2 regions of the Paenibacillus sp. IHB B 3415 genome follow, and region 1 is predicted to be linked to the other one. Evidence: predicted binding sites of a transcription regulator. Region 1 holds the regulator's gene; the other holds the start of a gene.
What was found. The regulator Rex, encoded in region 1, represses fermentation and respiration genes when NADH is low (regulators of the CRP and FNR family bind a similar motif). The targets are predictions, from matches to a motif close to TTGTGAAATATTTCACAA.
Positions count from the first base shown of each region.

Region 2: a site for Rex is predicted at 4,006-4,023, ahead of QW71_RS08015 (cytochrome ubiquinol oxidase subunit I). Genes of this name have one in related genera too.

Region 1 covers NZ_JUEI01000098.1:2,525-18,079, reverse strand. Annotated here, with positions in the region: gene QW71_RS31235 (DnaD domain-containing protein) at 52-819, opposite strand; gene asnS (asparagine--tRNA ligase) at 843-2,138, opposite strand; gene QW71_RS31225 (acetate/propionate family kinase) at 2,160-3,368, opposite strand; gene QW71_RS31220 (3-hydroxyacyl-CoA dehydrogenase family protein) at 3,365-4,237, opposite strand; gene QW71_RS31215 (AAA family ATPase) at 4,370-5,872, opposite strand; gene QW71_RS31210 (hypothetical protein) at 5,865-6,407, opposite strand; gene QW71_RS31205 (aminoglycoside adenylyltransferase domain-containing protein) at 7,022-7,789, opposite strand; gene QW71_RS31200 (DUF5590 domain-containing protein) at 8,085-8,606, opposite strand; gene QW71_RS31195 (amidohydrolase) at 8,633-9,934, opposite strand; gene QW71_RS31190 (redox-sensing transcriptional repressor Rex) at 9,921-10,574, opposite strand; gene dinG (ATP-dependent DNA helicase DinG) at 10,726-13,584, opposite strand; gene QW71_RS31180 (hypothetical protein) at 13,702-14,343, opposite strand; gene panD (aspartate 1-decarboxylase) at 14,458-14,841, opposite strand; gene panC (pantoate--beta-alanine ligase) at 14,834-15,555, opposite strand, start outside.
Region 2 covers NZ_JUEI01000015.1:42,467-58,021, reverse strand. Annotated here, with positions in the region: gene cydD (thiol reductant ABC exporter subunit CydD) at 1-1,487, opposite strand, end outside; gene cydB (cytochrome d ubiquinol oxidase subunit II) at 1,487-2,500, opposite strand; gene QW71_RS08015 (cytochrome ubiquinol oxidase subunit I) at 2,504-3,892, opposite strand; gene QW71_RS08010 (cold-shock protein) at 4,116-4,346, opposite strand; gene QW71_RS08005 (cold-shock protein) at 4,439-4,639, opposite strand; gene QW71_RS08000 (S1C family serine protease) at 5,034-6,281, opposite strand; gene QW71_RS07995 (hypothetical protein) at 6,666-6,872, shown strand; gene QW71_RS07990 (MBL fold metallo-hydrolase) at 6,841-7,647, opposite strand; gene yycI (two-component system regulatory protein YycI) at 7,664-8,404, opposite strand; gene QW71_RS07980 (YycH family regulatory protein) at 8,618-9,910, opposite strand; gene walK (cell wall metabolism sensor histidine kinase WalK) at 9,907-11,664, opposite strand; gene yycF (response regulator YycF) at 11,739-12,470, opposite strand; gene QW71_RS07965 (M23 family metallopeptidase) at 12,620-14,164, opposite strand; gene QW71_RS07960 (hypothetical protein) at 14,461-15,123, opposite strand; gene QW71_RS07955 (adenylosuccinate synthase) at 15,325-15,555, opposite strand, start outside.

The DNA.
Region 1 (15,555 bases):
AGTGCCCTTGAATTTAATTCATTCTATGACAGGCATCGTAACGTTATGATTTCATCTTCCGCCGCTGCGGAATTTCTGGGAATAGGCTTTGACATCCTGGGCGTTCTTCACCCGGTTGCGGGCCCATTCCAGCAGAATGCGGTCAATATAGCGGAAATGAACTTTCCCGGCGAAGACAGATTCCTTCAGTGCAAGCAGAATCAGCTCTTCGGGATACCGGTCCTCATCGACCCAGCCGGAAATGGACTCACATTCCATCGGAGACAGCGGACGGCCGAATTCCTTCTCGAAAATACTGAACAGGCTGCGGCTCTCCTCGGCTTCCGTGCCCCCCGGCGCGGCCGGCCGGCCATAACCGCCCTCCGGAGCAGGTGACCCGGAATAATGGGCGGCAGCCCGGGAACCCGGCTCACTCTCAGCACGGCTGCGCTTCTCCTCCGAATGCTCTTGCGAGACTTCGGCCAGATAAGCACCGAGCTTGCCATACAGTCCGGAGAAGTTGTAGCGCTCATAATGGATATCGCGCAGCTCGTCGTTATCTCCGTCGATGCTGATGAATCCTTCCTTCATGAGCTTCTGCAGCTCTCCGGCAATAACCGAGATGCTGCGTCCAGTTACGGCCTGCAGCTCCTCGAGTGAAGGGAAATCAATTCCCTCCACTTGCCGGAACGAGAGCAGATGAATCAGCAGCATTGCCTCACTGCCAGTCAGATTCAGCTTCCGGTAATATTTCAAGAGTGCATAAGGAATGACGGCCATTCCGTTCTCCAGGCCGAAGGCTACGCCTTCGCCCCAGGTATTCCATCCTTTTCCGTCCATACTTAAGCCCCCTTTGCCCATCCTTACGGGTAAAGACGGTACAGCGTACGAGGGAAGGCAATCGTTTCACGCACATGGTCCAGACCGCAAATCCAGGCTACGGTACGCTCCAGCCCCAGACCAAAGCCGGAGTGAGGAACGGAACCGTAAGTGCGGAGATCCATGTACCATTTGTAGGTATCCATCGAAAGATTATGTTCCTTGAAACGGGCTTCCAGCAGCGCCGGATCGTCGATACGCTGTGATCCGCCGATAATCTCACCGTAGCCTTCAGGAGCGATCATATCCGCGCACAGCACCACTTCCGGACGCTCAGGATGCGGCTTCATGTAGAAGGCTTTGAACGAAGCCGGATAGTGGGTAATAAAGACCGGCTTGTCGCTCATTTCGGCAATAGCCGTTTCATGAGGTGCACCGAAATCATCGCCCCAGGCGATTTCATAGCCTTTTTCGTTCAGGAACTTGATTGCATCGTCGTAGGAAATACGCGGGAACGGCGCTTTGATGTTCTCCAGCTTCGAGACATCGCGGCCAACCGCCTCCAGCTCGGCACGGCAGTTCGTAAGTACGGACTGCACCACAAAACTGATGAAATCTTCCTGCACACGCAAGCTTTCTTCATGATCTGTGAACGCCATTTCCGGTTCAATCATCCAGAACTCGATTAAGTGGCGGCGGGTTTTGGATTTCTCAGCACGGAAGGTAGGTCCGAAGGAATATACGCGTCCGAGAGCCATTGCAGCAGCTTCCATGTACAGCTGTCCGCTCTGGGTCAGGTACGCATCCTCTTCGAAATACTTCGTATGGAACAGGTTGGTCGTGCCTTCAGCTGACGTTGGAGTCAGAATTGGCGGGTCAACCTTCGTGAATCCACTCTCATTGAAGAACTGCTGAACCGCACGGATAATCTCCGCTCGGATCACCATTACTGCCCGCTGCTTGGAAGAACGCAGCCAGAGATGACGGTGATCCATCAGGAAGTCGACACCATGCTCCTTGGGCGTAATCGGATAATTCTCAGTAAGATGCAATACCTCTATACCTGTAACCGTCATTTCAAAACCTGACTGGCTGCGGGGCTCTTCACGGATAATTCCGGTAACATACAGCGAGCTTTCCTGGGTAAGGCTCTTGGCATCATCCCAGACCTGCTCAGGTACTTCCGATTTCACCACAACGCCCTGGATATAGCCTGTACCATCCCGAAGCTGCAGGAACTGAATTTTACCGCTGGAGCGCTTGTTGTTAACCCAACATCCGATAACAACACTCTCTCCAACATGCTCATTCACATTCTTGATTACACTCTTGTTAGCCATGCCTAAGATCTCTCCTCTAATTTAGCCGTTAATTCCTTGCACAATACTGTAAGTATCACGTGCAATGACAAGCTCTTCGTTTGTCGGAACCACAAGCACCTGAACCTTGGAACCAGCCGTAGAGATGCGGCGCGGATCGCCGGAGCGGACCTTGTTAGCTTCTGCATCCAGTTCGATTCCGAGGAACGTAAGATTGTTCAGTACTTTTTCACGCAGCAGGGAAGCATTCTCGCCCACACCGGCAGTAAACACGATTACATCTACGCCGTTCATGGCAGCTGCGTAAGAACCGATGTATTTACGCAAACGGTACTCGTACATTTCAAAAGCAAGCGTAGAATTAGCCTCACCTTTCTCCGCACCGTCAATAATATCACGCATGTCACTGCTAACGCCAGAAATAGCCAGCAGTCCGCTGTGCTTGTTCAGCATGGAGTTCACTTCACCGACAGACAGCTCTTCCTTGTTCATCACATAAGGAACAATTGCCGGGTCAAGGTCACCGCTGCGTGTACCCATCATCAGGCCTTCCAGAGGAGTCATACCCATGGAAGTATCCACCGACACGCCGCCATCAACTGCAGTCACGCTTGCTCCGTTACCGATGTGGCAAGTGATAATCTTCAGTTCGCCCAGCGGACGGTCCAGATAATCTGCAGCAGCTTTGCTGACGAAATCATGGGAGGTACCATGCGCGCCGTAGCGGCGGACTTTGTATTTGTTGTACAGCACTCTCGGAATGGCATACATATAAGCCTTCTCAGGCATCGTCTGGTGGAAGGCAGTATCGAATACAACAACCTGAGGCACACCTGGCATATTAATTTCAGTCGCTGTAATCCCCATCATAGCAGCCGGGTTATGCAGCGGCGCAAGGTCAAACAGCTGGCGGATCTTCGTCTTCGCATCTGCATCTACAAGTGCGGAAGCCTTGAAGAATTCTCCCCCGTGTACTACGCGGTGCCCTACGGCATTGATCTCGTCGGTGGAAGCAATTACGCCATGTTCCTTGTCAGTCAGACAAGCAAGCACTTTGCGGATTGCCGTGTTGTGTTCAAGAATTTCGCTTACTTCAGTTACTTCCTGTTTGCCGGTTGGCTTGTGGTTCAGAATGGAGGAATCCATCCCGATACGTTCTACCAGACCTTTGGCAAGTACAGATTCATCTGTCATATTGTACAGCTGGTATTTCAATGAAGAACTGCCGGAGTTAATAACTAAGATATTCATACACGGTCACCATCCTTGTCATACTTGAAGAAGCCTTCGCCCGATTTCGCACCCAGTTGACCTGCACGTACCATCTTCTTAAGAATCGTGGAAGGACGGTACTTGAGTTCGCCGTATTCACGGAACATGTTCTCAAGTGCAGCAAGAACGGAATCCAGACCGAAACGGTCTGCCATTTCAAGCGGTCCGTTCTGGAACTGGTAGCCAATGCGCATAGCATCATCAATATCTTCAGGAGAAGCGACACCTTCCTGCAGCACATGCATAGCCTCGTTAATGAACAGGCAAATGAGGCGTGAGGTTACAAATCCCGGGGATTCATAGATCATTACGCCTTTTTTCTCAACGATCTCATCAACAAAGGTTTTGGTATCTTCAAAAGTGCTGTCGGAAGTTTTCAGTCCGCGCACGATTTCAACCAGATCTACCTTCCCTACAGGGTGTATGAAGTGCATGCCGATTACGCGTTCCGGATACATTGTCGAGCTTGCAAGCTCAGTCAAACTTAAAGTTGACGTGTTGCTGGCAAGGATAATGTGGCTCGGACACACCTGATCGAGCTGATTGAATACCTTCTGCTTCGCTTCCAGATCTTCAACGATGGTCTCAATGACCATATCGCAGGAGCTCAGTTCAGCAAAATGTGTCACTTTTTGGATACGGCTAAGAATCAGTTTCTTCTCCGCTTGGGTAATGGCCCATTTCTCCAGCTGTTTGTCGAGACTGGTCTCGATCATTTCGTAGGAGTAGTTCAATCTGTCTGCAGTTTTCTCCACCAGCATTACATCCAGGCCCTTGGCTGCCAGCATTTCAGCAATCCCTTGTCCCATTGTGCCACCGCCGATGACACCGATCTTTTTAAAATTCATTTAAAAGTCTCCATCCTTTCAGGTATCTATACTTTTGTATTGTACCTTGTCTGTCGAAAAAAATATGTAGCCCGACATATAATGATATCTTAGCATGTCTGAAAAGTAAAAAAAAATAACCGGCATAAAGAATTATGCCGGTAAAAGGACACTGTCACGAAATTGACAACGAAATTGCTCTCCGGAGAGAACTTCTTCCTTCATTAAAATGTCAAGAGAGTAATCAAATACATTTCTTTGCTTATTGAGCAGGTCATTCGTGCGGACCATCAGCTCATCCAGTATTTTACTATTCTCTTTCATCAGCTCTTCAGTGGTTACCATTTGCAGATTCGCAATCCCAAGGGAGGTAAGTCCTGATTTCATCATTGTTTCGACAATACTCAGCGCCTGGTCAAAGTCTCCGCGTGAACCGGTACTGCGTCCGCCGTAATACATCTCTTCGGCAGCTGCTCCGCCCAGGGCAATCATGATCTGATTCTCCAGATAATCCTTCGTGTACAGATACTGCTCGGTCTGCGGATTATGTCTTACATACCCGAGAGCCTGTCCGCGCGGAGTCAGGGTAACCTGGCTAACGCTTCCCGGACGCAGCAGTTCAGCCATAATAGCATGTCCCAGCTCATGAATCGCTACCCGCTGTTTCTCCTCATGATTCGTTTCCCGGTCGGTCTTCTCACCCATCATCACTTTGTCAATTGCCATCGAGAGATGACGCTGCTCTACCTGGGTCAGATTCTCACGCATCATGTAAATCGCCGCTTCATTCATCACGCTTTCCAGCTGAGCACCCGAGAAGCCGTAAGCTTCCTCGGCGATTTTATCCAAGCTTACTGTTTCATGCAGGGGTTTGTTCTTGGCATGCAGATCGAGAATCGACTTGCGGCCTTTCTTGTCGGGCATGTCCACCTGGATGTGGCGGTCGAACCGGCCCGGACGAAGCAGTGCGGAATCCAGCATTTCCTTGCGGTTCGTTGCTGCTACCAGCAGAATGCGCGGGGTTTCATTGTTATAGATCCCGTCCATCTCGGTCAGCAGCTGATTAAGCGTCTGGTCGTATTCACGCTGCTGCCCGCCTTCACGCTTGCCGCCGATCACATCAATCTCATCGATAAATATAATGGCACTTTGTTTATTCTCCTTAAGCGCACGGGTACGAGCATCCTTGAACAAATCACGGACACGTCCGGCACCGACACCTACATACATTTCCACGAACTCACTGCCTGAAGCAGCTACAAAAACAGAGTCGGTATAATGTGCCGCAGCCTTGGCCATCAGCGTCTTGCCGGTTCCCGGAGGCCCTGTCAGCAGAATCCCCTTCAGCGGGCGAATCCCGAATTTGCTGATTTCTTCATGCCGGATCAGAAAGTCCAGTGCTTCCCGCAGTTCCTGCTTAGCGTTGTCCTGGCCGCCGATTTCCTCAAAAGTCAGCTTGGACGGCCCATTCTTCTTGCGTTTCTTATCTGCACCTGCATTTACCGCCAGACCGCCGCGTGCGTGGGCAATAAACAGGAGGGCAGCGACCATGCCGAAAGCTATAATTACAGGGAAAATGTTAATCCCAACAAAAACCATAAAAATCAGCATAACCGGAACAAATCCGGCCAGGACCTCTTTCCAATACTTAGGCATTGTTCCACACTCCCATCGTAGCCGCCGCACGCGGCAGAATGATGAACTTACTCTCCGTACCGTTGCTCAGGCTCACATACACGTTGTTGTCGTCTATTTCCGTTGTTGCTGTAACCCCGCTGTACTTGCTGTCTTCCATCTTCAGACCATCCAGCTTGGCAGGGATTAATGTATACTTCCGGCTCTCCATCGCCTCTGCAACAGAGAACATGGCTTTATCCCAATACTCATCCAGCAAAGCGCTGGAGTTCTGTTCGACATCCAATTTGAGCGTCCGGCCGTTGATAGCTGAGCTGCCCTCTTTGGATACATACTGCACGAGCTCACGTAATTTCGTGCCCGGCTGCAAATCAAGTTTCAAAGTAACCTCATTGCGTTTAATACTAATATGGGAATCCTTCACTCCCTCATAGGATGACACAAGTTTTTGCAGCGGCTCCTGCACAGCGAACTGGCGGTACGAATACCAGCCACCGAATAACAATGCAGCGGACAGCAGAGACGTTAGCAGTACAGGCATAAGACGCAGTTTCAAGAAACGTCCTCCTCTCAAAGATGACCGAACATAAATCTATAATAATGACCAAACTAGCGTGTCTAGCGCCCTTCCGAGACTGACATGCTCTTAAGCATGTCTTGATACAAGTAGTAGTATATCACAGGTGTATATACGATTTTACATAAAAGTGTGAATATATTTAAAATTTTTGATTCTAATTTCTGGATGATCCAGTAGATTATCTTTCTTATCGGCAATAAATGTGGACAGAATTAGCTTTGCCGGTAAGGATAATGAAAAAGAGCGCCCTGTAGGCATATAAATGCCTGCGGCGCTCTCTTTTGAAATGATATGGACATAGGAGTAGCGTTAATTCCTCCAGGTCCAAAGCTGAAGCGGTTTCGCCTCTTTTTTAAGGTCGACGCTTCAAAAAAACCGTCTGCAGCTGGCGCGGACTCAGATTCCGTTAATTGTGCAGATCAGGCGGATTTGCGGGCCAAGCGGACTCAGATTCCGTTAATTAACAATCACACCCCATTTCGGGCTTAAATGAACAAGATAACGGAATCTCAGTCCGCTTCGATGCCAAAATAAGCTTTTTAGAACAAATAAGGGCTTCTCAGTCCGCTTCACTCATTGTTAGTTTGAATTTACACTTTAGCTTGGTGCTGTCTGATTTCGCCGGCCATGTACTCTGCATAATCAATTAATAACGCCTGATCATATCCGCCGCGGCTTATCCCTCCGCTATATTCATCCAGGCATTGCTTAAGCAATCCATGATATTTAGCCGGCAAATGCTGCAGTCCCCATATCCCGCCTTCCTTTTTGGAGGATATATATCCTTCCTGCAAATAATACAGCACCCGGCACAAATTCAGTGTGTAATAGACTGGCAGATTCATAATGTTCTGCGGCGCATCTCCAATATCACCAAGAATGGAATCCAGGTAGTACTGCCGGTCTACCGGCAGAAATGCTTCCCGTATAGGCTCACCATACAGGATAATCCCCCGCTGATATACGACCGCGAAATGTGCCGCCAGATCGGCATCCTCAAACCCCCCGCACAGATAATGCTCATCATTTCTATACCGGTCCAGATGAAAGTCCGAGAAATGAAACTCAAAAGGTGTTGGATGTACAAAATTCTTCAAATATTTCTTCAGTACTATAGTTAGCTCAACCCCGCGCCGGTTCGGCAGACTGTCGTGATAAGCAATCACTTTTGTGGCCAATTTCCTGCTGACCTCTACAGGCAGCTTGTCGTGTACGACAATCAGCAGATCAATATCACTTCGATCCTGATGAAAGCAGCCCATAGCCAGCGAACCATGCAAATAGATCCCCGACAGATTGGTCCCAAGCTCATCCTTGAACAGTTCCACCGCTTGATCTAAATAAGCCAGAACTTCCATTTTATTCATCCCCCTGTATGCAAATCACGAACGTTTCTGCTGCTGATTTTGTGTATTACAGTATTGCAAATCATATGTATTTCCATATATACGGATTGATACTGTCAGATCTTCAACCGGCTCTCCAGCCGTCAGCTTTACATTTATAATTAAGCCATAGTTAACCCGGAGCCACAAGCGCAAGAATAATTCTAGCCGTTCTCCCCCTAAAATCAACTTTTCATTTCAACAAAAAAGCAGGAGAACAGTGACTCTGTTTCCCCCGCTTAAATTGTAATATACTGCCTGCTGCCGCTTACCGGTTAGGCAGGCTATACCCTTCACCGATGGCACTGCCGTCTGTGAAGCGGTAGAAGCTGTAATAGAACCTGCCGTCCTTTTTGTAGAACAGCTGCCAGGCATATTCTCCGTTATACACTCCCGGCAGCAGCCGCTTAATCGTAATACCCGGAAGCTGGGCAGCTATAATATCACGGATTTGCGCCTCAGAAGTCCCTTTGCTGAGCTCCTCCGCGTATAAATCGTTGTCGCCTCCGGCTGGCTGGCCTTCCTTGGTAAAGCGGACCCAAACCATCAGCTCGGTTCCTGCATCATTTTTTCCGGTAAGCACCCAGTAAATCGCATTTTCATCCCAGACGGATTTCTGTGCTTTGGATACCTCAGTTAAGCCGTCCCGCGCTCTGGCAATCTCTTTGGCTTCACTCCGCTCGTTCCACTGATCCTTCATAATGTAGGCATAAAACTGGCTTAGTCCGAACAGAAGGAGCAGAACCAGGGAAATCCCCAACGGAAGCCATTTTCTCCTCTTCTTCAACATGCAGCTTCCTTTCCATATAACCTGTATTACCGTTTAAGCAGCCCCTCGAACGTTTCCTGCGCTTTGCGGCGGATGGCTTCTTCATCTAGTGTCAGGCATTGTCCGTGCTTCACAACCTGTTTGCCGTTCACCCAGACATGCTCCACATCCTTGCCACTGGCTGAATATACCGCATGGGACAAAAGATCGGTATGCGGCAGCAAATGCGGCTGATCAATATCAATCGCGATGAAGTCGGCCTTCATCCCTGCTGCAAGCCGGCCTACCTGGTTCAGGAAAATAGACTGTGCACCATATTCGGTCGCCATCAGCAGCGCCTCTGGAGCCGGTACTGCTGTAGGATCACCGCTTACGCCTTTGTGAATCAGCGCGGCCAGCCGCATTTCTTCGAACATATCCAGGTTGTTGTTGCTTGCCGCACCGTCCGTACCCAGGGAGACCTTAACTCCTGCTCTAAGCAGCTCAGGAACACGGGCTACTCCGCTGGCCAGCTTCAGGTTGCTGCCGGGATTATGGGATACGCCAACATTGTGGCGGGCCAGAATCTCAATCTCTTCATCGTTCAGATGAACACCGTGGGCGATCAGGGACGGCCGGGTGAACATTCCCAGCTTCTCCAGATGAGCGACCGGACGCAGGCCGTAATCGGCCACATTCTGCTCCACTTCATGACGCGTTTCGGACATATGCGTGTGCATCGGCAGATCAAGATCATGAGCCGCCTGGACAAACTTCATGAAAAACTCCGGAGGACAGGTGTAAGGCGCATGCGGCGAGAGCATCGCAGTAATTCTGCCGTCAGCCTTGCCATGCCAGTTCCGGGCAAAAGCAATCGCCTCAGCCAGCTTGTGATTCTGCACCTCTTCCGGACACAGGCCAATAACACCGCGCATAAGTACTGCACGGATGCCTGACTGCTCTGTAACCTCAGCAACCCGGTCCATATGATCATACATATCGAGGAAGGTCGTAGTGCCGCCCTTCAGCATCTCAAGAACAGACAAAGAGGTTCCCCAGTACACATCTTCACCGGTGAATTTCTCTTCCATCGGCCACATTTTTTCCTGCAGCCAAGCCTGCAGCACCATATCATCGCCGTAGCCGCGCAGCAGCGACATCGCCGCATGGCCGTGGGTGTTGACCAGGCCGGGCATGAACAGCAGACGGCTGCCGTCAATAACCTCTGCGCCCTCTTCAATTACAGGCTTCGCTTCACCTATGTAAGTAATCAGATCATTTTCGATGGTCATATAACCGCTCAGCACCGGCTTATCACTGCCAGGTACCAGAAAACGGCCGTCTTTAATAATGGTTTTATTGCTGCTCATCTTCAGCTTCGTCCTTTCCGTCATGCAAATAATACGCCAGACTCTGCAAATCCGTAGTGAAATCGGCGGCATGAATCCGGATATTAGCCGGAGTCTTAAGAATTACAGGGGCAAAATTCAGGATCGCCTCAATGCCCGAATCTACCAGAATGTCAGCAACGTTCTGTGCTTCACTGTCCGGAACGGTAATAATCCCGATGCGGATGCCCTGTGCACGGATGGTATCCCCCAGCTCACTCATCGGCTGAACAGTCAGCGAGTTGATCTGCTGGCCTACCTTAGGCTCATAAGCATCAAATACAGCTGTAATCTTCATCGTATCCTTCAAGTAGGCATTGTAATTCGACAAGGCGTGGCCGAGATTACCTGCACCTACCAGAGCTACATTAATCTGCTGGTCCAGCTTAAGAATATGTCGGATCTTCTCGATCAGATAAGAGACATCATAACCAATGCCCTTTCTGCCGAAATCACCAAAATAAGCCAGGTCCTTGCGGATCTGGGCGGGGTTGAGATCAAGCTTCTGTCCCAGCTCCTGAGAAGAAACTGTTGAGATTTCACGTTTTTGGAGATCGTTCAGGAAACGCAGGTACACTGGGAGTCTGCGAACGACGGCCTCCGATATTTTATCCGATTTCATGTTTTCTCCTCCTAAAAGTTTGATAGCATATGCTTCGTGATAAGCCGGTTATAGGAACCGTGCTCCGGGACTGCCCGGTGGGCAGCAGCCGTGGAGCGCGGGACTTCAGAACAATAATTACTTATACATAATATCAACCGGCGACGGATTATTAAACCCCGCCATCTTCAAGCCATTCTGCAATCCGCGGAACGATCTGATCCGTCAGCATATGCTCCATCTTGGGACCGGGCAGCGAATACAGGAAATACTTCCCATAATAAGATTCGATTACCCTGGTATCATATACAATAACGATTCCGCGGTCCTGCGCGGTGCGGACCAGCCGCCCGAAGCCTTGCTTGAAGCGGATTACGGCCTGCGGGACGGACAGCTTCATGAACGGATTCTTCTTCTGTGCCTGGAGCAGCTCCGACTTCGCTTCAGCCAGCGGATGATTAGGCGGCTGGAACGGAAGTCTGACAATGGCCAGACAGGTCAAAGCTTCCCCGGGAATATCTACACCTTCCCAGAAGCTGCTCGTACCCAGCAAGACAGACGCCGAACTGTCCTGGAACCGCCGGATCAGCTTGCTCCGGCTGCCGCCTTCTACGCCCTGTCCAAGCACCGCGATATCCTGCGAAGCCAGGGCCTCCTTCAGCGGATCATAGACCTGGCGCAGCATCTTGTAGGAGGTGAAGAGCACAAGCATCCGCCCGCGGGTAGCCACGGCAGTTTCTGCCAGAGAATGGACCAGTGTATCCACAAAGCGGGCATCCCCAATGCTTCCCTTGACACTCGGGAAATCACGGGGAATGACAAGCAGTGCCTGCTCACGGTATTTGAACGGCGACGGAAGCAGGGCTGTCATCAGACGGCCCTGCTCTGCAGCCTCACCAAGACCGAGATTATCTATCATGAACTGGAATGACTTATCCACAGACAAGGTGGCCGAGGTCAGGATGATACTCTTCTTCTTGTCGAAGAACAGCTCCCTGAGCTGGGTGCTCACATCCACCGGAACGGCATACATCTGCAGCGATTTGCCGCGGTAATTGCCGCTCCCCTCCAGCCAGTAGACGATATTCTCGTCGTTCAGTCCCATAAAGAAACGGATCTGCTCCCGGATGGAGGCCAGGTCCTTGAACAACCCGCCGATATCCGTCACAAGACTGTCCGAAGAGGACTGGCTGTCCGTATCACGCATCTCACTAAGCATTTTATCACCCTTGCGGATGATATCGCTCAAGCTGAGATGGAGTGTATTCTCCAGAGCAGCCAGCTCCTCCCACTCTTTGGGCTTCTTGCCCGGCTGCAGGCGTGCGACAAGCTGGCCGGCTTCACCGGCTCCGGCATCGCTGCGTTCAGGCAGCAAGCCGAAGAGCTTGTCGCTAAGTGTATCCCAGGACTCCTTGACGGTAAGCAGATCCGGATAGATCCGGTCGATAACACTGCTCCATTCCGAAGCCTGCTCACTGCCGGACGATTGCAGGGTCTGGCGCAGGGCAGGCAGCTGTCCGCTCCGGCTGTCCTTGTACAGACGGGTGAGCGTATGCGCCACGGTGAAATATTTCATCTGCATTCCGAGATGTTTGCCGGCAATGTCCTCCAGATGATGCGCCTCATCAATGATGAGATGCTCGTAAGCCGGAAGCAGCTGATGCCCGGCCTTAACATCTGCGAATAACTTGGAGTGGTTAGTCACCACCACATCGGAAATCCCGGCTTCATGCTTGGCCCGGTGATAATAACATTTCCGGAACCACGGACATGAGCGTCCCAGACAAGAGTCGGTATCACTGGCTACGGTCTCCCAGAAATCACCGCCGCGCCCGCTTAAGTTCAGCTCTTCATCATCGCCGGTCTCCGTCTGGGTCAGCCAGACCATCATCTGCGCGGCCGTAAGCGCTTCTTCCCTGGGACTTGTGAAGTCCCTTTTATTAATTCTATGTTCAAACTTGCGGAGACACAAATAGTGACCTCTTCCCTTAAAGATCGCTGCCTTGAACGGGAAGGGCACAACACTCGTCAAAAGAGGGATGTCGCGCTCACGCAGCTGATCCTGAAGGTTGATCGTATGAGTGCTGACCATGACCTTCTGATTACTGCGGACACTGTGATAAATGGCCGGAAGCAGGTAGCCCAGCGATTTGCCGGTGCCGGTTCCTGCTTCAATCAGCAGATGCTTATCCTGATCAAGCGCCGTCATGACCTCCTGGATCATCAGTTCCTGGGCTTCACGGCTCTCATACTGCGGCAGGGTATCCTTCAGGCGCTTGGTTACCTCTTCCATATACTCCCCGAAGGTAATATTCTGCAGCGGGTTGTCAGATCCTTCCTCCCGCGGCGGAGGCAGCTCTGCCCAGTCGCCTACAGCAAGGGCCAGCTGACGGTAGAAGGTCAGGTCTCCTTCCGGCTGGAAGGTCTCCATTTCGCGCTCACGCAGCAGACCGTCGAAATACCAGGCCAGGTCACTGTCTTCATCGGCGAACAGCTCATTGAGCCGCTGGATGGTCAGGAGAGGCAGGCTGTCCAGCTCCTCCAGACATTTCAGCAGCACAAGAGCAGTTGCGAGGGCATCACTGTCCGCTTGATGGGGACGCTCATGCGTAAGGCCAAAATGGCTGCTCACGGACCCAAGCTGATAGGTAGTCAGCGAGGGAAAGCATATTTTGAGAAAATCGATAGTATCCAGAATCCGGCCCTGAAACGGCAAATAACCGCAGCGGTCCAGCGCATTCTGCAAGAAATGAAAATCAAACGCCACATTATGTCCAACCAGCACAACATCATCGAGCAGCGGCACCAGTTCCATCATCATCTCATCAAGTTCCGGCGCATCCTGCACATCACTGTCTGTAATTCCGGTCAAGCCCGTAATAAAAGGAGGAATGGGTGCTCCGGGCTTGACATAGGAACCATACACCCGGGAGATGGACCTGTCTTCCTCTATAATGGCAAGGCCAACCTGGATGATCTCTCCCACAGATTGGGTTCCCGTAGTTTCAAAATCAAGCACGGCAAATTTCATTATAAGTTCTATTCCCTTTCACTTGAGACTCTTTATCAGCATAACAGAAGTTACGAAAAAAGGCGATGCACACCCCTGGTGAAGCAGGCCCACATCGCTTAAACGGATGAAAATTAATTATAAAAGCGAGACCAGCTGTTGTCCGAACTGAAGCTTCCCGCCCCGCTTGCGGCAAACCTCCAGGTTAATGTTCGGCTCAGGAAGAGCGGGATCATGCAGCAGAGAAAGACTGAACAGCTCACTTGCTTCATTAAAACGTTCCTGAGAAGCTCTGATGCAGCCAAGCGCATTATAAATCATCGCCTTCAGCTTCGTTTCACGGATGAGGCCGAGCATATGATTCAGATGCCCCCATGCCGTCTCCCCTTCACCCTCCTGCAGATAAGCCATAGCCAGATACAGCCGGGCAGCCAGACTGTCCGGGTGCCGGGCAGTGACTTCCTTGAACTGTTCGATACATTTGCGGTACATAAGCAGCTTATAATAACCCTGTCCCCTGACAAAAGCATCCATAGCAAGCTCTGGCGCTTCCTCCTCAGGTATTTCCTGCTCCGGCTGCGGCTGAAAATCTGCCTGATCGCGGAACTGGCTAAGCTTCTCGGCAAAGGCCAGCCATTCATCCATTACATCATCGCTGATCCTGTGGAGCATATTATATTTGGATAAAAGGTCGTTGCGGCGGGCACCCTCCGCAGTAGGATAGTCAGCACTGATCTCCTGCAGCATCTTGTTCATCTCAGCAAATAAATGTTGAAACACCGGACATCCCACCCTTACTGATAATGAATTCAGCTTAAGCTTGCCTGACTTCATTTTTCACAAGTAGGGGTGTCTTCATCCCTGCCATTGATTACATGGCTCAAACAGCGTGATTTAGGCAATCGTCGCGTGAATCTCATGATCCGCCAGCTTCACCGGCTGATTGTCGGCATCTACAAATACAACAGTCGGCTTATGGTCCGCCAGTTCTTCGGATGACAGCATCGCGTAGGAAATGATGATAACGGTATCCCCCGGCTGCACGAGGCGTGCGGCTGCACCGTTCAGACAAATAACGCCGCTGCCGCGCGGACCGGGGATCACGTAGGTTTCCAGCCTGGAGCCGTTATTGTTATCCACGATCTGCACCTTCTCGTTCTCCAGCAAATCCGCGGCTTCCATCAGATTCTCATCAATGGTAATGCTGCCGACATAATTCAAATTGGCTTCCGTAACGGTGGCCCGGTGAATTTTGGACTTCATCATATGTCTAAACAAGAGCGTGAGCCTCCTTAGGAATAAATACATTATTGTCGATCAGGCGGGTTCTGCCGAATTTCACGGCAAGTGCCATAATGACCTCTCCGCCGGCTGCACTCAGCTTACTGCCGCCTTCCAGGCTCTCAAGATCCGGGAAAGTCAGTATTTCTGCGTAATCAATAACCGCAAGCGGGGATTCAGAAATAACTGAAACCAGCAGCCCCCGGGCCTCATCCACCGTTCTCACCTTGCCGTCTTCCAGTGCCTGGCGGACTTCGCGCAGGGAACGGGACAACACCAGTGCCTGTCTGCGCTCTTCAGCGCTCAGATAGACATTGCGTGAGCTGAGGGCCAGTCCGTCTTCTTCCCGCACGATCGGGCAAGCGATAATTTCAACATTCATATTCAGGTCCGCCACCATCCGGCGGAGAACAGCTACCTGCTGGGCATCCTTCAATCCGAAGAAGGCATAATCCGGCTGTACAATATTGAACAGCTTGCTGACCACCGTAGTCACTCCGTCAAAATGGCCCGGACGCGAAGCTCCGCAGAGCTGTGTTGTAAGGGAAGACACCGAAACTCCCGTGCGGATCGGCTGAGGGTACATTTCCTCGACAGTAGGGATAAACACAATATCCGCACCCTCACGTTCAGCAAGCGCCAGATCACGCTGCTCATCGCGGGGATAGGAAGCATAATCCTCATTAGGACCAAACTGCAGCGGATTGACAA
Region 2 (15,555 bases), on a different contig from region 1:
CGGGCCAGTGCCACACGCTGCTCTTGTCCGCCGCTGAGCGAACGTCCGCCGCCGCCGATCATTTCATCCAAGCCGCCAGGCAGCGAGGATATCAGCTTCGATAATCCGGCAGACTCCAGTGCAGCCGCAACAGCTTCCTGTGTAGCCTCCGGATAATAGAACCGCACATTGTCAGCCAGTGTGCCGCTGAAGATGTAAGGACGCTGCGGGATATAAGCAGTCTGCTTACGCCACTCCTCATCCGTAAGTGCACTGACCCCATTTCCGTTAATCGTGATATTGCCGGAGGTCGGATGAAGGAAGCCGCCCAGGATATCCACGAGTGTAGACTTGCCCGCTCCGCTCTCCCCGATAATGCCGATCTTCGCATATCCTTTGAATTCAAGCTTTACCTCTTCGAGCGAGGATGCACCTTCTTCTTCATATTTGACACTAACTTCGTTAAGCCGTAAAGAGCTGTTATTGTTCCACGTGAAAAACGCTCCCGGAGCCTTGCCACCCTGTATAGCTTCCTGTTCCCCCGGCTCCAGCAGCTTCGCCTGCACGGCCTCACGGTCAATAATACTCTTCATCGCCTCTCCGGCCTCCTTGCCGTCGAGTGTGGCATGGAAGTCCGCGCCCACCAGCCGCACCGGCAGGAAATATTCCGGGGCCAGAATCAGGATCGTTAACCCCGTAACCAGTGTCATCTGCTCATTGACCAGACGCAGTCCGAGGCTAACCGCTACCGATGCCACCGACAGCATGGTGAAGAAGTCCATTGCGAATGAAGACAGGAAAGCCACGCGCAGCGTACGCATCGTGGCCGAGCGGTAGCGGTCGCTGACCGTTGCAATACTCTCGCTATGGCTGCGGCTGCGTCCAAGGAATTTCAGGGTTTCCAGCCCACGCAGCGAATCCACGAAATGATTGGAAAGCGTACGATAGGACTTCAACTGACGGTCCATCTGCTTGCGGGCCGTCATACCGATCAGAATCATGAAGACAATGATGATCGGCATCGTTAAGGTAAGAATGACACCGCTGGACGTATCCTGGGTATATACATAGACAAGCAGCAGAGCCGGTGTTACCGCCATACCGACCATCCGCGGAATAATCAGTTCCAGGTAGGTGCGGAACTTGGTTACTCCTTCAAGCACAAGTGTGACCACATTCCCGGTTCCCCGGTCACCTGCCAGCCTCGGTCCCAGCTGGAACAGCTTGTCCATCATTTGTCTCCGCATGCTGCTGCCGGTAGCTTCCGCGAAGCGGTAAGATGTGCGGCTCATCAGCATGGCACAGGCATGGCGCACGAGAAACGCAAGAAGGAACAAGAGCGATTTAGCCCCTTGTTCCTTCAGCGGTTCTCCCGCAAACAGCGCAGAGACAACTTCAGCCAGCGATTTAGCCAGCAGAAGAATGGACAGGCTTTGCACCAGGGTAAGGAAGCCGACAATCAGAAAGACAGGCTTTACTCCTTTGTACCCAAGCAAATTTTTATCCATTAGTATTCAAGATGCTCCTTCTCGTGAACCCGTTTGTGGAAGATGAAATAACTCCAGATCTGATAACCAAGCACGAATGGCAGCAAGGTCAGCGCCACGATCGTCATTACCTTCAGTGAATAGTGGCCGGAAGCCGCATTCGTAATCGTCAGGTTGAACGCCTGATCCAGCGAGCTGATCATGACCCGCGGGAACAGTCCGATGAAGATCGAAGCTACCGACAGCGCCATTACCGCCCCGGTCATTCCGAAGGCATAACCATCCTTCTTCTTGGTCATAAAGTATCCGGAGAGCAGATAAGCGACTACGCCCAGAGCAACTACAATCCATAGCAGGGTTCCGCGTTTATCGAAGATATCTGTCATATTGTACGTCATTATAACGAAGGCCACCAGCAGCACTGCCAGAGGAATCAGCAGTTTCTGGGCCAGCTTACGGGCCCGCTCCTGCAAGTCTCCCAGAGTGCGGAGCGTAGTGAACATCAGTCCATGTACCAGACACAGCAGAACTACTGTAATTCCCGCTACAACTGTATAGGCATTTACGATATCGAAGAAACCGGCATACATCTGCATATCCCCGTCAATCGGCAAGCCTTTGATGAAGCTGGCAAACACCACAGCCAGCAGGAACGGCGGCAGGAAGCTGCCGAAGAAGATGCAGACATCCCAGGTTTTCTGCCACGTCTTCGAATCGCGTTTACCTCTGAATTCAAAGGCAACACCGCGGGCAATCAGTGCCAGCAGAGCGAACACGAATGGGATGTAGAATCCGCTGAACAGCGTCGCATACCAATGCGGGAAGGCGGCAAACATCGCGCCTGCTCCCGTAATCAGCCATACCTCATTCGCATCCCAGAACGGCCCGATGGAATTAATCAGTACCCGGCGCTCTGTATCATTCTTGGCCAGAATCTGCGTCTCCATCCCTACACCGAAGTCAAAGCCTTCAAGGAAGAAGAACCCGACAAACAGCACCGCAATCAGCAGAAACCATAATTCATTAAGTGACATGGGTTAATCCTCCTTGTTATACGGATCGTGGGATTCACCGTGTTCGTTATCCATAGCATAAGGGCCTTTTTTGATAACCTTGATGAACAGGCCGATCATTACCGCACCCAATATGGCATAGATTGCGGTAAACGAAATCACCGAGAACAGCACCTGTCCGCTTGTAATATTAGGTGATACACTGTCTTCCGTAGTCATAAGTCCGAATACTGTCCATGGCTGCCGCCCGATCTCCGTCATAATCCAGCCTGACGTGTTGGCAATCGGCGGAAGCAGTAGTCCCCAGAACATGAACCGCATGAACCAGGTATTCGGTTTGTCCATCTTCTTGCGCCACATGAGGTAGATGGCATACACGCCAAGCGCAATCATTAGCGAGCCTGCCGCAACCATGATCCGGAAGCTCCAGAAGGTTGTTTTGACAGGCGGGATATAATCTCCAGGTCCATACGCTAATTCGTACTCCTTCTGGAGCTCCAGCATACCCTTAACTTCACCGGAGAATTTACTGTAAGACAGGAAGCTGAGCAGATACGGAATCTGCACCTCTCCGCTGCTGGTCTGATTCTCTGTATCGATATTAGCAAAAATCGTCCAAGGTGCCGGGTCACCGCTCTCGCCCCATAGCCCTTCGGATGCGGCCATCTTCATCGGCTGTGTTTCAACCAGATACTGTGCTTGGGCATGTCCGGCTACAGCTACGCCAAATGAAGAGATGATACCGACAATTGCCGCGATCTCGAACGATTTACGGAAAAAGGCAACATCCTGCTTCTTGAGCAATTTATAAGCACTGATCCCCGTTACCAGGAAGGCTCCTGTAGCGTATGCGGCAAGCACTGTATGCGGGAACTCCACCAGCAGCTGACCGTTTGTAATCAGTGCGAAGATATCATTCATTTCAGCCCGTCCGTTGTTGATCTGGAAACCTACCGGATGCTGCATGAACGAGTTGGCGGCCAGAATCCAGAATGCAGACAGCATCGTTCCGAAGGCTACCAGCCAAATCGATAATAGATGAATACGCTTGGATACCTTATCCCAGCCGAAGATCCAGATTCCGATGAACGTGGACTCCAGGAAGAAGGCCAATAAGGCTTCAATAGCAAGCGGGGCTCCAAAAACATCACCGACGAAGCGCGAATAGTCAGACCAGTTCATTCCGAACTGGAACTCCTGCAATATCCCTGTCACTACGCCTACTGCGAAGTTAATGAGGAACAGCTTCCCCCAGAACTGCGCCATTCTTTTGTACTCTTCATTGCCTTTTCTAACGTACATGGTCTCCATAATAGCAATTAAGAGCGCTAGTCCGATCGATACCGGCACAAAGAAATAATGAAAAATCGTCGTCGACGCAAATTGTATACGCGACAGTATTACTGTATCCATATTTCTCCCCTTCCTTCTCCCCATTCGATATGTCTATTCTGTCAAATTTTCAGGGCCTAAAGTGTGATAATTATCACATTATACACCCTGTTCGAGCATGAAATTCAATAAATTTGTGACAAATATCACAATATTACGGTTAGAAAGCAAAAAAAATAAGACGGTTTCACCGTCTTGGATTTGTCCATCATTTATAGTTGTCTTGGTTCATAAAGGCATTGGTTTAGGTAATGGAAATACCTTTCTTAAGCGATTTGAGATCGCCATTCGAATTAAGCAATTGCGGCAGCATCTTCATGCTACGAACCATCGGGGAATGACAGAGACGGCAAGAAGGCGCATGCTCAAATGCGAAATTATCCCTCATCCATCCGTTACATCCATCGTTGGTACAGGCCCATATTGCGGTATTTTCTTCCGGTACTTCCTCCAAAGGCTTCTTCCGGTAGTTCATTGCCGTTCCTCCCTTCCTTTATGTTACAAGCTGAGTAACGATAAAAAAAGACCGTCCCAACTTTCACAAGCGGGGACGGTACCTTCTATTAATTACAGTTTTACAACGTTTTCGGCTTGTGGTCCGCGGTTGCCTTGAACAACGTTGAATTCAACGCGTTGGCCTTCGTCCAAAGTTTTGAAGCCGTCGCCAGTGATTGCGCTGAAGTGAACGAATACGTCGCTTCCGCCTTCAACTTCGATGAAACCGAATCCTTTTTCTGCGTTGAACCATTTAACTGTACCTGTTTGCATGTGTGTTACCTCCACAAATTTAAATTAATATGTTCTTTTTATCTTCAGACAAAGAAAAAATTCACACATTGAGAAAGGTTGTGATTCATTTGACAGCCCTTTTCAATGCGAGAATTAGGTATCAATTGTATGAATAATTTCATGTTACCACACCTTATTAACAAAGGCAAGCTGTCCTATCCGAATTTCTCCGTTTTTTCCCTTATAAGGTCTTCTTCCCAATGTAAGGGTTACCAGTTGGTCTAAATAGTAATATTTATAGCCGATATCATTGTTTACCCCATTAATTTGGACTTGAAACGGGCTCCGTCCTCTTAAATTTTGCATAAAAGGACGGCATGAACCGTTTCCGTTATCCTGACTGCCTTATTATTATATACGGCCGCTTCCGGTTTTATTCCTCGGGTTTCTCAAGAAGCTGTACCGTCACCTGCTTCACTTCACCATTGCGGTAAAATGTAATTTGCAGATCATCGCCGATCTTGGTATGGTCGTACAGATACTTGCGCAGGGACAAGGTGGATGTAATTGACTTATCATCGAACTTGGTAATTACATCATTGAATTGCAGGCCTGCATCCTTTGCCGGACCCACTGCATCCAATACTACAACCCCGTCGGTTACCGTAGTTGGAAGGTTAAGCTCTTTGCGCTGGTCTTCAGCAAGCGGTACATACGGATTATTCAAATCCACAGAGTACACGCCCAGGTAGGAACGGGCAATTTTCCCGTTAGCCGCAAGCTCATCCGCTGTCTCCATTACATGGTTAGCAGGAATCGCGAATCCCAGCCCCTCCACACCCGTATCCGAAATCTTCATCGTGTTGATGCCGATCACTTTGCCGTCCAGGTCAACCAGTGCACCCCCGCTGTTGCCTTCATTAATGGCAGCATCGGTCTGGATAACCTCCTGCTCCCAGTCGTATACCCCATCCTGGTTCAGAGATACCGGGATCGTCCGCTCTGTATTGCTCACAATGCCAGAGGTCAGCGTATCGCCGAGGCCCAGCGGGTTGCCGATCGCAATGACCGTCTCACCCAGACGCAGTTTGGAGGAATCCCCGATCTGCGCAACCGTGTTGATACCTTTGGAATCAATAGAGAGCACTGCGATATCACTCACCTTGTCGGCACCGACCAGCTCTGCCTTGCGGGTCACACCATCCACGGTAACCACCTCCAGCTTGCTGGAGCCTTCAATCACATGATTATTGGTAATGATATATGCCTTATCTTCATCTTTTTTATAGATAACTCCCGATCCTAATGCAGACTCATCGAGAATATTAAGTTCCTTGTTGTCTTCCTTATGGTTAATGATGCTTACTGCCGCCGGGCGGACAAGCGCAGCAGCCTGAATAATCCGGTCAAACGGATCCGCACTGCTCACAGCCACCTTGTCAATGACTGCCGGGGCCTGTGCTTTCTCCTCGGTGAGCTGTCCCGTAACCAGACTGAACAGCAATACAGCCACAACCGCACTGCATACGGAGCTGATCAGCGATACCTGCCATGTTGCCAGCGAACGCCGTGACCTGCGGACAGACCATTTCCCTTCGGCGTATCCTTTGGAGGTACCCTGTTTGCCGGCTCTGCGCCGCGACACCTTGGTTGAATAGAAATCATCATCAAACAATCCCACGTTAAATCCTCTCCCCTCTATTGCCACCGCATTCAAGACCTGAACGCCAAGCAACCACGCCCGAGCTTAACCGCTATATCTCTTAGACTTCACAAAGTGCTAAAAGGTTTCACTTGATTCATTCACCACATTCCTGTGGGTTCTAAGCGCAATGGGGGCTCTCCTATTCTTGCAACCTACTAAAAAGTATATAAGCTTGTATCCGGAATATTTTGCAACCTAAAAGACTACACTAGAATTAGAAGCGGCAACAGCTCATAACTTAAAGGAACGTTCTATATGATTGTATCACAGGCAGCAGCACCGCCCACATTTTTTCTGTGTTAAAAAGATGCGAATTTTTTACATTCCCGCTACAATCCATTTCAAAAGGAGGGCCGGACTATGGAGTCATTCTCAACAAGTATGGATCTGGTACAGTTTATCGGCAAGCTGGGTGATCTTAAGGATGAACACTACCACCTGATTCTTGTCCAAAGTGCGATGATCGAGCTGCTGATTGACAAAGGGCTGTTCTCCCGCCAGGAGCTGGAGCACAAAATCACTGAAGTGGACCGCCTTATGACTGGCTCACCTTATCCCATGGCGTAGGCCGGTCATAATAGGTGTCACAGAGCCTGAACTCGTTGTCTTTGAAGAAGCAGCCCCGGTCCTCCATTGCCCCGCGTACGGACATTTTTGCCAGATCCATCATGTTGTGGTCCCTGCTCAAATGAGCCAGATAGGTACGTTTGGTCCGCCCCGTCAGAATCTCGCTGAGCGCTGCTCCCGCTGCCTCATTGGACAGATGCCCCAGATCGCCAAGAATCCGCCGCTTCGTATTCCACGGGTAACGTCCCATCCGCAGCATCTCAATATCATGATTCGATTCCAGCACGAGCACATCGGCATCCGATATTGCCGTCCTTACCTTGTCGCTGACATACCCGAGGTCTGTGGCTACGCATAGCTTCTCTTTTCCGTCATAGAAATTGTAGGCTACCGGTTCCGCCGCATCATGGGAAATCGCGAACGACTCTACCCGCATACTGCCGAAATCCCGGTGCTGCCCGGTTTCCATAATGACCCGGTTATGCTCGGGAATCTTGCCGATCCCCTTCTCTATCGCTCCCCAGGTATTGGTATTCGCATAGATCGGAAGATCATATTTGCGCGCCATCGCCCCAAGCCCTTTAATATGATCGGAATGCTCATGGGTCACAAGAATCCCGTCTAACTCTGCTCCTGTCAGCTCACGCATCGCCAGCAGCTCATCTATCCGTTTGGCGCTAAGGCCCGCATCGATCATAAGCGTGGTCTCGCCGTTACGCACCACCGTCACATTCCCGGTAGAACCGCTGGACAGTACTGTAAATGAAATCCCCATATCTCTCCTGCTCCTTCTACTCTGTTGTCTTGGGACTGATAATGTCCGCACTTATCGCATCCACGTAATAGGCACTGCCGTTCTCCAGCATAAACCGCCACATCGGCGAAGCCACCTGACTCTCGGAATTGAACAATTCGCCGTAATAGCCAAGCTCAATCTCCTTCACCGCAGAATCGGCCGGAAAATACTTCTCGATCAGGCTGCTGAGCGCCTGTGAGGCCGGAAGCACCTTTTGCAGATTATCACTCCGGCTTGCACCGATCTCAATCTGCGGCCAGCGGTACGCCACAATCTTCTGATCGCTGTTGATCAGCTCCAGCCTTACCCTGAACAGCGACCACTTATTGTCCACCAGCGGATGAAGCACGAACTTGCCCACCTCGCTCTCCTGTGAATCAAAGCGGTAATTCGCGATATCTGTAATCTGGCTCTCCAGCAGACTGCTCAGCTCGGAGAATGAGGAATACATCAGCTTGCTGTCGATCGGCTCATTAAGCTTCACCGGCACTTCATTCTGCTCTTCTCCGGAGTAGCGGTACGTGATATCCGGCAGCTGCGGAGTGGCAGCCGGAATCGGACACAGCAGCCGGATGCCCTTCTCCTCCATCACCGCCTGCGTTTCTGCGGACAGGGAAGTGAAATCAAGCCCCGCGCTGACCTGATCGCGCACGTCTATCCATAGCTGATAGCATAGCAGCAGATTCAGCACCAGAAAGGCGTAGATTAATACACTTTTGGCTCTTCCCCAGTCCATACCGTTTCCTCCTCAGATAACAACGTAAGGCTAAGACGTCACTACGGTGAATATTTGGACTTCCGGCCGCTGCCCGTCTACAGATTTCTTTAATTCAACCGCTTTTCGCGGTGGAAATCCGCAGACAAAGGCGGTCGCTACCGCTCCTACAGTTCCAAAATCCCCCTTCGATCCTCCACGCCTTTTGTTAAATCAGCTTTGCTTTCCTCTAATCTAATTCAACGTCAGTACACTGCCGTCGCTGAGCGTCACGCGCCAGACCGGACGAAGCTGCAGCTTCTCCTCAGTCAGCGTAGGCATATAGGCGGGCGTCAGATCGGTAACCCGCAAGGAGCTGCCGATCTGGGTCAGCCGCTGCTTCAGCACTTCACCCCCGGACAACTCAACAATGGTTTTCTCGGACTTCTCTTCATCCATATACATCAGGGAGCGCTCATAAGAGGATACAGTCCCCTGCTGCAGCTCCAGATGGATCACACCGTACTGGAGCTGAGGATTACTCATAATCGGATAGGAACCAGATGGATAGGCACCGTAATATTGCTGAAAGGACACCTTGCGGTCCTGCCGGCCTTCTTCAGTCGCAGCCAGCCTATAGGTTCCGTTCCAGCCGCCATGGTTATTGACGAATTCCACCGCCTCCAGCGCATCCTTCGCCGGTGTGCTGTCCCCGTCCGGAAGTGCTGCAGGATCACTATAGCTCATCCAGTTCTGCTCCTGGTCCACCTGCAGGCTGCGTTTGCTGTCGGTGTAGATTTTGGAGCCGTCCTTCTCAGGAATATATCTTGTGCTGCCTGCATCGAAGAACAGAGTGCTCTGCATTTGCTCAATGGTATACATACCCGCAGGCATCACTACCTCAACCAGCGGAATTGCTGCTTCCGGGACATAATACTCGCCGTTCACAGCGGTATAAGGCGTCAGATTCTTGCCGAAGTCCACATGCTGCTGCACGTCCTGAACCGTCAGGTCGGCTTTGGCCGCCTCATACACAATATCACCGCGTGTGCTGAAGAAGATGGCATGCGCTTTGGAATCATTCTTGATATTGTAAATCCAGATCCGGTCGATGCTCTCTCCTTCAAACAGCGAATCCGGCGAGATCTGCATCACCCGCTGCAGCAGCGTTACCGGAATGCCTGCCCCGAAGGACAGCTCAATGCCCGGATTCTCGCTGCGGATCTTATTCCAGTCGAAATCCTGCACGGAGCGGCGCTGGAAGCTCTCGAAGCTGCGCCCCTTCAGCCGGTTCAGAATCAGATTATAGAAGGTTGAGCTCGGATAGAAAAGCGTGTGCTTGTCCTCTCCCATATGAATGATCATTTTGTCCGGGTAGAGCAGGTTCTCTACCTTCTCTTTAGGTCCCATAATATCGGTCTTCACATACTGGCTCTCCGACAATACCGCCGAATCACTGCCCGGCAGCCTGTAAATTAAGTAATAGCTCTCCACAAGGCTTCCGAGTATAAGCAGGAACAGCATCCATGACTTGATTTTCTCCTTCACGCCTCACTCCCCCTATGCTTCATCAAAGGCAGCGTGAACGTTACCAGAGAGCCTTCATTCAGCTCAGACTGCAGGGAAATGGAGCCGCCGTGCGCCTTGACAATTTCCCGGGCAATGGACAGCCCGAGACCCGTTCCGCCCATGTTCCGGGAGCGGGCTTTATCGACCCGGTAAAAGCGTTCGAAGATGCGTTCAATATCTTTCTTCGGAATCCCGATCCCGGAATCGCGTACAGAAACGGCCAGCATTCCGTCCTCAGTCTTACTGGCTTCAAGCCGGATCGTCCCGCCTTCAGGCGTATATTTCAAGGCATTGGAGACCAGGTTGCCCAGCACCTGATCAATCTGATCCCGGTCCAGCCAGGCAGCGGCTACCTCCTTATGCACTCTCGTGCTGATATGAATCCGCTTCTGGCGGATCTGGAAGGAGAAGCGGTCCGCCACATCCTCCAGCATCTCGGCGATGTCCGTCTGCTGAATACGCAGACTGGACTCCTTCGAATCCAGGCGTGACAGATGCAGCAGATCGGTGACCAGACGGATCATCCGCTCCGTTTCGTTGCGGATAACCCCGACAAACCGCACGGCAAGCTGCGGATCATCCAGCGCACCGTCATCCAGCGCCTCCGCATAGCTCTTAATGGTCGTGAGCGGCGTCCGCAGCTCATGCGATACATTCGCCACGAACTCACGGCGGGACTCCTCGAGATTCTCTTGCTCGGTGACATCCTGCAGCACCGCAATCGTCCCGGCAATCCGGCCGCCTTCGCGCCGGTGGATCGGGGTGAAGGTGACCCGCACGATATTCGGGTCCTCTCCGCCCATCGGAGACAGATGCAGCATTGACGAATGCGCATTGCCCTGGGCCAGCGATCCGGACTGCTCATGGTCAAGGCCGAGCAGCTCATCGAGCGGCGCTCCCTCCGGAAGCGGCCCTTCCGCTCCAAGCATCAGGGCGGCGCGGGTGTTCATCAGAATGACTGCGCCGCTCTCATCTGTCGCTACCACGCCATCACTCATATTCGCGAGGATGGAGGACAGCTTCTCCTTCTCCTCTTCATTCTGCGACAGCGCTTCGCGCAGTCTGTCCGTCATATAGTTGAATGCCTGGCTCAGCTGGCCAATCTCATCGTTGCCGAATACAGGAACCTTCCGGTTGAAGCGGCCTTCTGCCACCGCAGTGGCATGCTTGGTCATTTCTTTTATCGGATGGGTAATCGTATGCGCGAGTATAACCCCCAGCACCGCTGTCAGCGCGAGCGCCAGCAGCAGCCCCGAGAGGAATACGCTGTTAATCCGGCTCATGGTGGCATATAGATCCTTCATATCTGCGGCGATATAGATCGCCCCTACGACCTTATCACCGGAAATCACCGGCTTGGCCACAACCTTCTTGCGCACGTTGTCATCCGCGATGATATATTCCTCGTTGTCACTGATACCCTGCAACGCACGGCTGACAACCGTCTGCGTATTGCGCCGGCCCACATAATCATTCTGTGAAGGAACAGAGGTGGTAATAATCTTGCCGCTCGCATCCAGCACCTGGATTTCTGCGCCGTTAATATACAGATTGTTCACCATGCCCCGCAGGCTTTCCACAGCAGATTCTTCATCTGCCGTGCCCGTCTCACTCCCGAACTTGTCGGCGGTAAGGATCGAGAGCATCTCTGCACGCGCCTTCAGGTCCTTGGTGAAATTATCGGTCAGAGAATTCTTCATGGAGCTGACAAAGTATACGCCGATCAGCTGCATCGCAATCAGAATCAGCAGCACATAAATTACGATAAGCCTGGCCTGAATCGTCCGGAAAAAGGACAGTGCTTTCATCACAGCCCTCCGCTTTTGGGGCTATGCATCAAATAACCGAGTCCGCGCCGTGTGAATATATATTCCGGCTTGCTGGGATTCTCCTCAATTTTTTCTCTGAGCCGGCGGATCGTTACATCCACAGTCCGCACATCACCGAAATATTCGAAGCCCCAAACGGCCTGCAGCAGATGCTCCCGGGTCATTACTTTGCCGGCATGGCGAATCATATAATACAGCAGCTCGTATTCTCGGTGCGTCAGATCCAGCGGCTCGCCGTCTTTGTAGACCAAATACATATCCGTATCGATGAATAAGCCGAAATGATATACCCCCTGCTTGCTCTCCACGCTTTCGTTCGGCGTTTCGGATAAGGCCGGCTTATGCTGGCGGCGCATCTGGGCTTTGACTCTGGCCAGCAGCTCACGCGTACTGAACGGCTTAGTTACATAGTCATCGGCGCCCAGCTCCAGGCCCAGCACTTTATCAATTTCTCCGTCCTTGGCGGTCAGCATGATGATCGGAATATCCAGATGTGCAGAGCGCACCTCACGGCACACGTCCATCCCGTCCTTGCCGGGCAGCATCAGGTCTAGCAGCATCAGGTCGGGGCGTCTGGACAGGGCCAGCTCAACCGCACTGTTGCCGTCAAACGCACAGATCACCTCATAGCCCTCTTTTTCCAGATTGAATTTCAATATATCAGCAATAGGTTGTTCATCATCCACTACCAGAATCGTGCCCATTTGCATATGCTCAGCTTCACCTTTCTAACGATACTCAGGTCCTTGATTCCTTTATTTTAACATACCTGTCCGGGCGTCACATCTAACTAAATAAAAACCGCCCGAAATTATCCGGACGGCTGGCCAATCTATAAGCGGAGCTTAAAAAATATATATTAATTCAGATATTTCATAGGGTTGACCGCTGTTCCATTCTTGCGGATTTCGAAGTGCAGATGTGTTCCGGTCGAGCGGCCGGTGTTGCCCATAATGCCTATTTGGCTGCCCTGACCAATCTTCTGGCCGACGGAGACGGAAATCCTGCTTAAGTGCCCGTAGTAAGTAACGTATCCGTTGTTGTGATTGACGATAACCACATTACCGTATCCGCTCTGTACACCGGCAAAGCTTACCGTACCGGCATCAGCCGCTTTGATCGTACGGTTGCCGGATACAAGATCGACTCCCTTATGTGCACGTCCCCAACGCTCGCCGTAACTGCTGGATATCGTAGCTCCGGCAACCGGCCAGGCGAACATCCCTGTTCCTTCACCGACAACCTTGGTGCCGGAATAGACTACTTCAGGCAGCGAAGCCTTTACAACCGACTGTCCCAGCCACTCTTCTTTGACAACCAGTCCATTTTCTTTGGTCAGCCTGTATTGCATCGTCTTAAGTCCCGTCTGGCCGGCACGAACCACCTTTCTCTTGCCTGCCGCCAGCTGATCGCTTTTGCGTACAATAACTTCGGGCTCTGTAACCACTTGTTCGGTTACCTGCTCCACAGTCACGACCGTAAGATCAGGCTGGGGAACCGTCAGTTGCAACTGATCCCCGATCTGCAGGGTAAGCTCCTTGACTGCGGGATTGTTGCGGAAGATATCGGCCTGGGTAATCTGGAATCTGGAAGCGATCGCAGAGACTGTGTCTCCTTCCTGAACCGAGTAGACCAGCGGCTCTTCCTTGCCTTCGGTCAGCACCCTCACGGCTTCCTCTACACTAAGCACCTTGTTGGGGTCTGCCTTGACCGGAACAATGCTGACTTCCTCGCGGATGGCCGCCGATTCCACTTGGTCTGCCTTAGCTGAAGCTGCTGCTGTCGTCTTGGCCGCCGTCTTCATCAGCTTCGCGCCAGTGGCTGCAGCCTGCGGAGTGTAATGCGCCTTCACGGCCTCGAGTACCGCGGCTGCCGTCTCCTGATCCTTCACGATCCCGAGCGGTTTGCCATCAACCGTCAATTCCACGCCTACCGCATAGGCTTTGAGCATGCCGTCCAGCTTGTCCAGTGTAGCTTCGCTGTCGATCTCAGGTTTGTACGCCTTGGCGGCCTCTGTCGTGATGCCGCTGGTTTGCAGCACCATGACGGAATCCGGATACTTAAGCTGATATTCCCGTCTCTTCGCTTCAAACAGCTTGTTAAGGTCCGAATCCTGACTTAAAGTTCCGATCTCTTCGCCTTTCACCAGCACCTTGTAGTAGGTTACTGTATTCGCCGCAACATGTTTCTTCTCCGCTCCGACTAGGAAGGTAGTCAGAAGAACCAGACCGGCAGTAGCAACAATCCATGAACGCCGGAGTCTGCGTGGTTTGGTTTCCGGATGAAAGATCCGGGTTTCGCTGGCAGTGCTATTGCCCTGTTGACCTGCTGCACCGTACCCTGCGGATGTTTCTTCACTGTTCCGCAGTTTCCCCATCCGGCGCATAAACTTAAAACCTTTCATGAAACTCTCCCTTTCAGTCCGCCCATACGGTCCGCCTTAGCGGATAAACTTATTTTTAGAGCCCCTTTTATATGTTGTACGTAATCTATTTATCTGTTTGCATGAGTATGAATATTGCTGCTTTTTTGGGCCCGGAAAAGGTTACAAAATATTAACCCCTCATAGTCCTTTTTTACTGTACCATAGCCTGAAGAAAAATTTCAACTTTCTTCACACAGCAAAACCCGCGAAAATCGCGGGTTTAATCCAAAAATATGCGTTTTAAACAGATATACCGTGTCCAAAAAGTGACATTTTTAATTTTGCGTGGAGGGTGCAGAATCAGGTGTAAGCATTTTCATTAAGGACTCATATTCATCCTCATCCACATACCTCGCAATGATCTCCTGCAATTCCTTTACCTCACTCTCTGTCAACCCGCCTTCCATAGCAGAGGAAATCTTTAGCATTTCCTCCTGCGGGAGCTTATTCATCAGAATATTGAAGATATTGGATTTCTCATCAGCGGGAAGATTCTCCTTCAAGTCGTTTAGTGCGCCTGGCGTCATCACCAGCTCCTGATCCAGTGCACGGTCACTCTGTTCTTCTCCGGCTGCCGCTTGTCCCATTACAGGCAGCGCATCCTCAGGCACCGTTTCGTCCACCGTATCCCCGGTGTCACTCGCGGGGGAATCTCCGCCAGTTCCTTTTTCTCCGTCCACCTTGCTTGAGTCTGCCTCTTTAATTGTATCCTTAGTATCCTTAGTATCCGTAGACGAGGAACCGCTGCTGCCTCCCATCCCCGTCAGACTCTTCACGAAGCCAAGCATACCCGGCTCAGGCCCGTCTACCTTAATATCAAAGCCTGCCAGCACCGACTGGATATACGTATTGACCACATACGCAGTCGTCAGCATGGACAACCCGCTGGCCAGTACAACAATCAGACATATGCCAAGCGTCCGTTTCATTAGTTTCATCGTCATCGCTCCCTTATGCCCTGCTCTATTCAACTCCGGAGAATCAGTCCTTGGTGATCCTATTCTCCCAGTATTGACTAGAACCCGGCCCGGGAAACCTCTGTTATCCCTAGAAAAGCAGCCTAACAGCTGCTAAAACACAAAAACAGGAGCCTCCTCCGAGGCCCCTGCTCCTGTAATTCATATTCATTCTGCTTCAATCTAGATATAGATTGGCAGTACCTGATTCGTCTGTTCCCGGTTACGGCCTACGGAGAAGATAGAGATTGGAATACCTGTCAGCTCTGATACGCGTTCTACATATTTGCGAGTGTTAGCCGGCAGATCGTCCAGGGTCTTCGCACTTGTAATATCTTCGCTCCAGCCTGGAAGCTCTTCATAGACAGCTTCGCATTCCGCGAGCATCTTGAGGCTGGCCGGGTAATGTGTAAT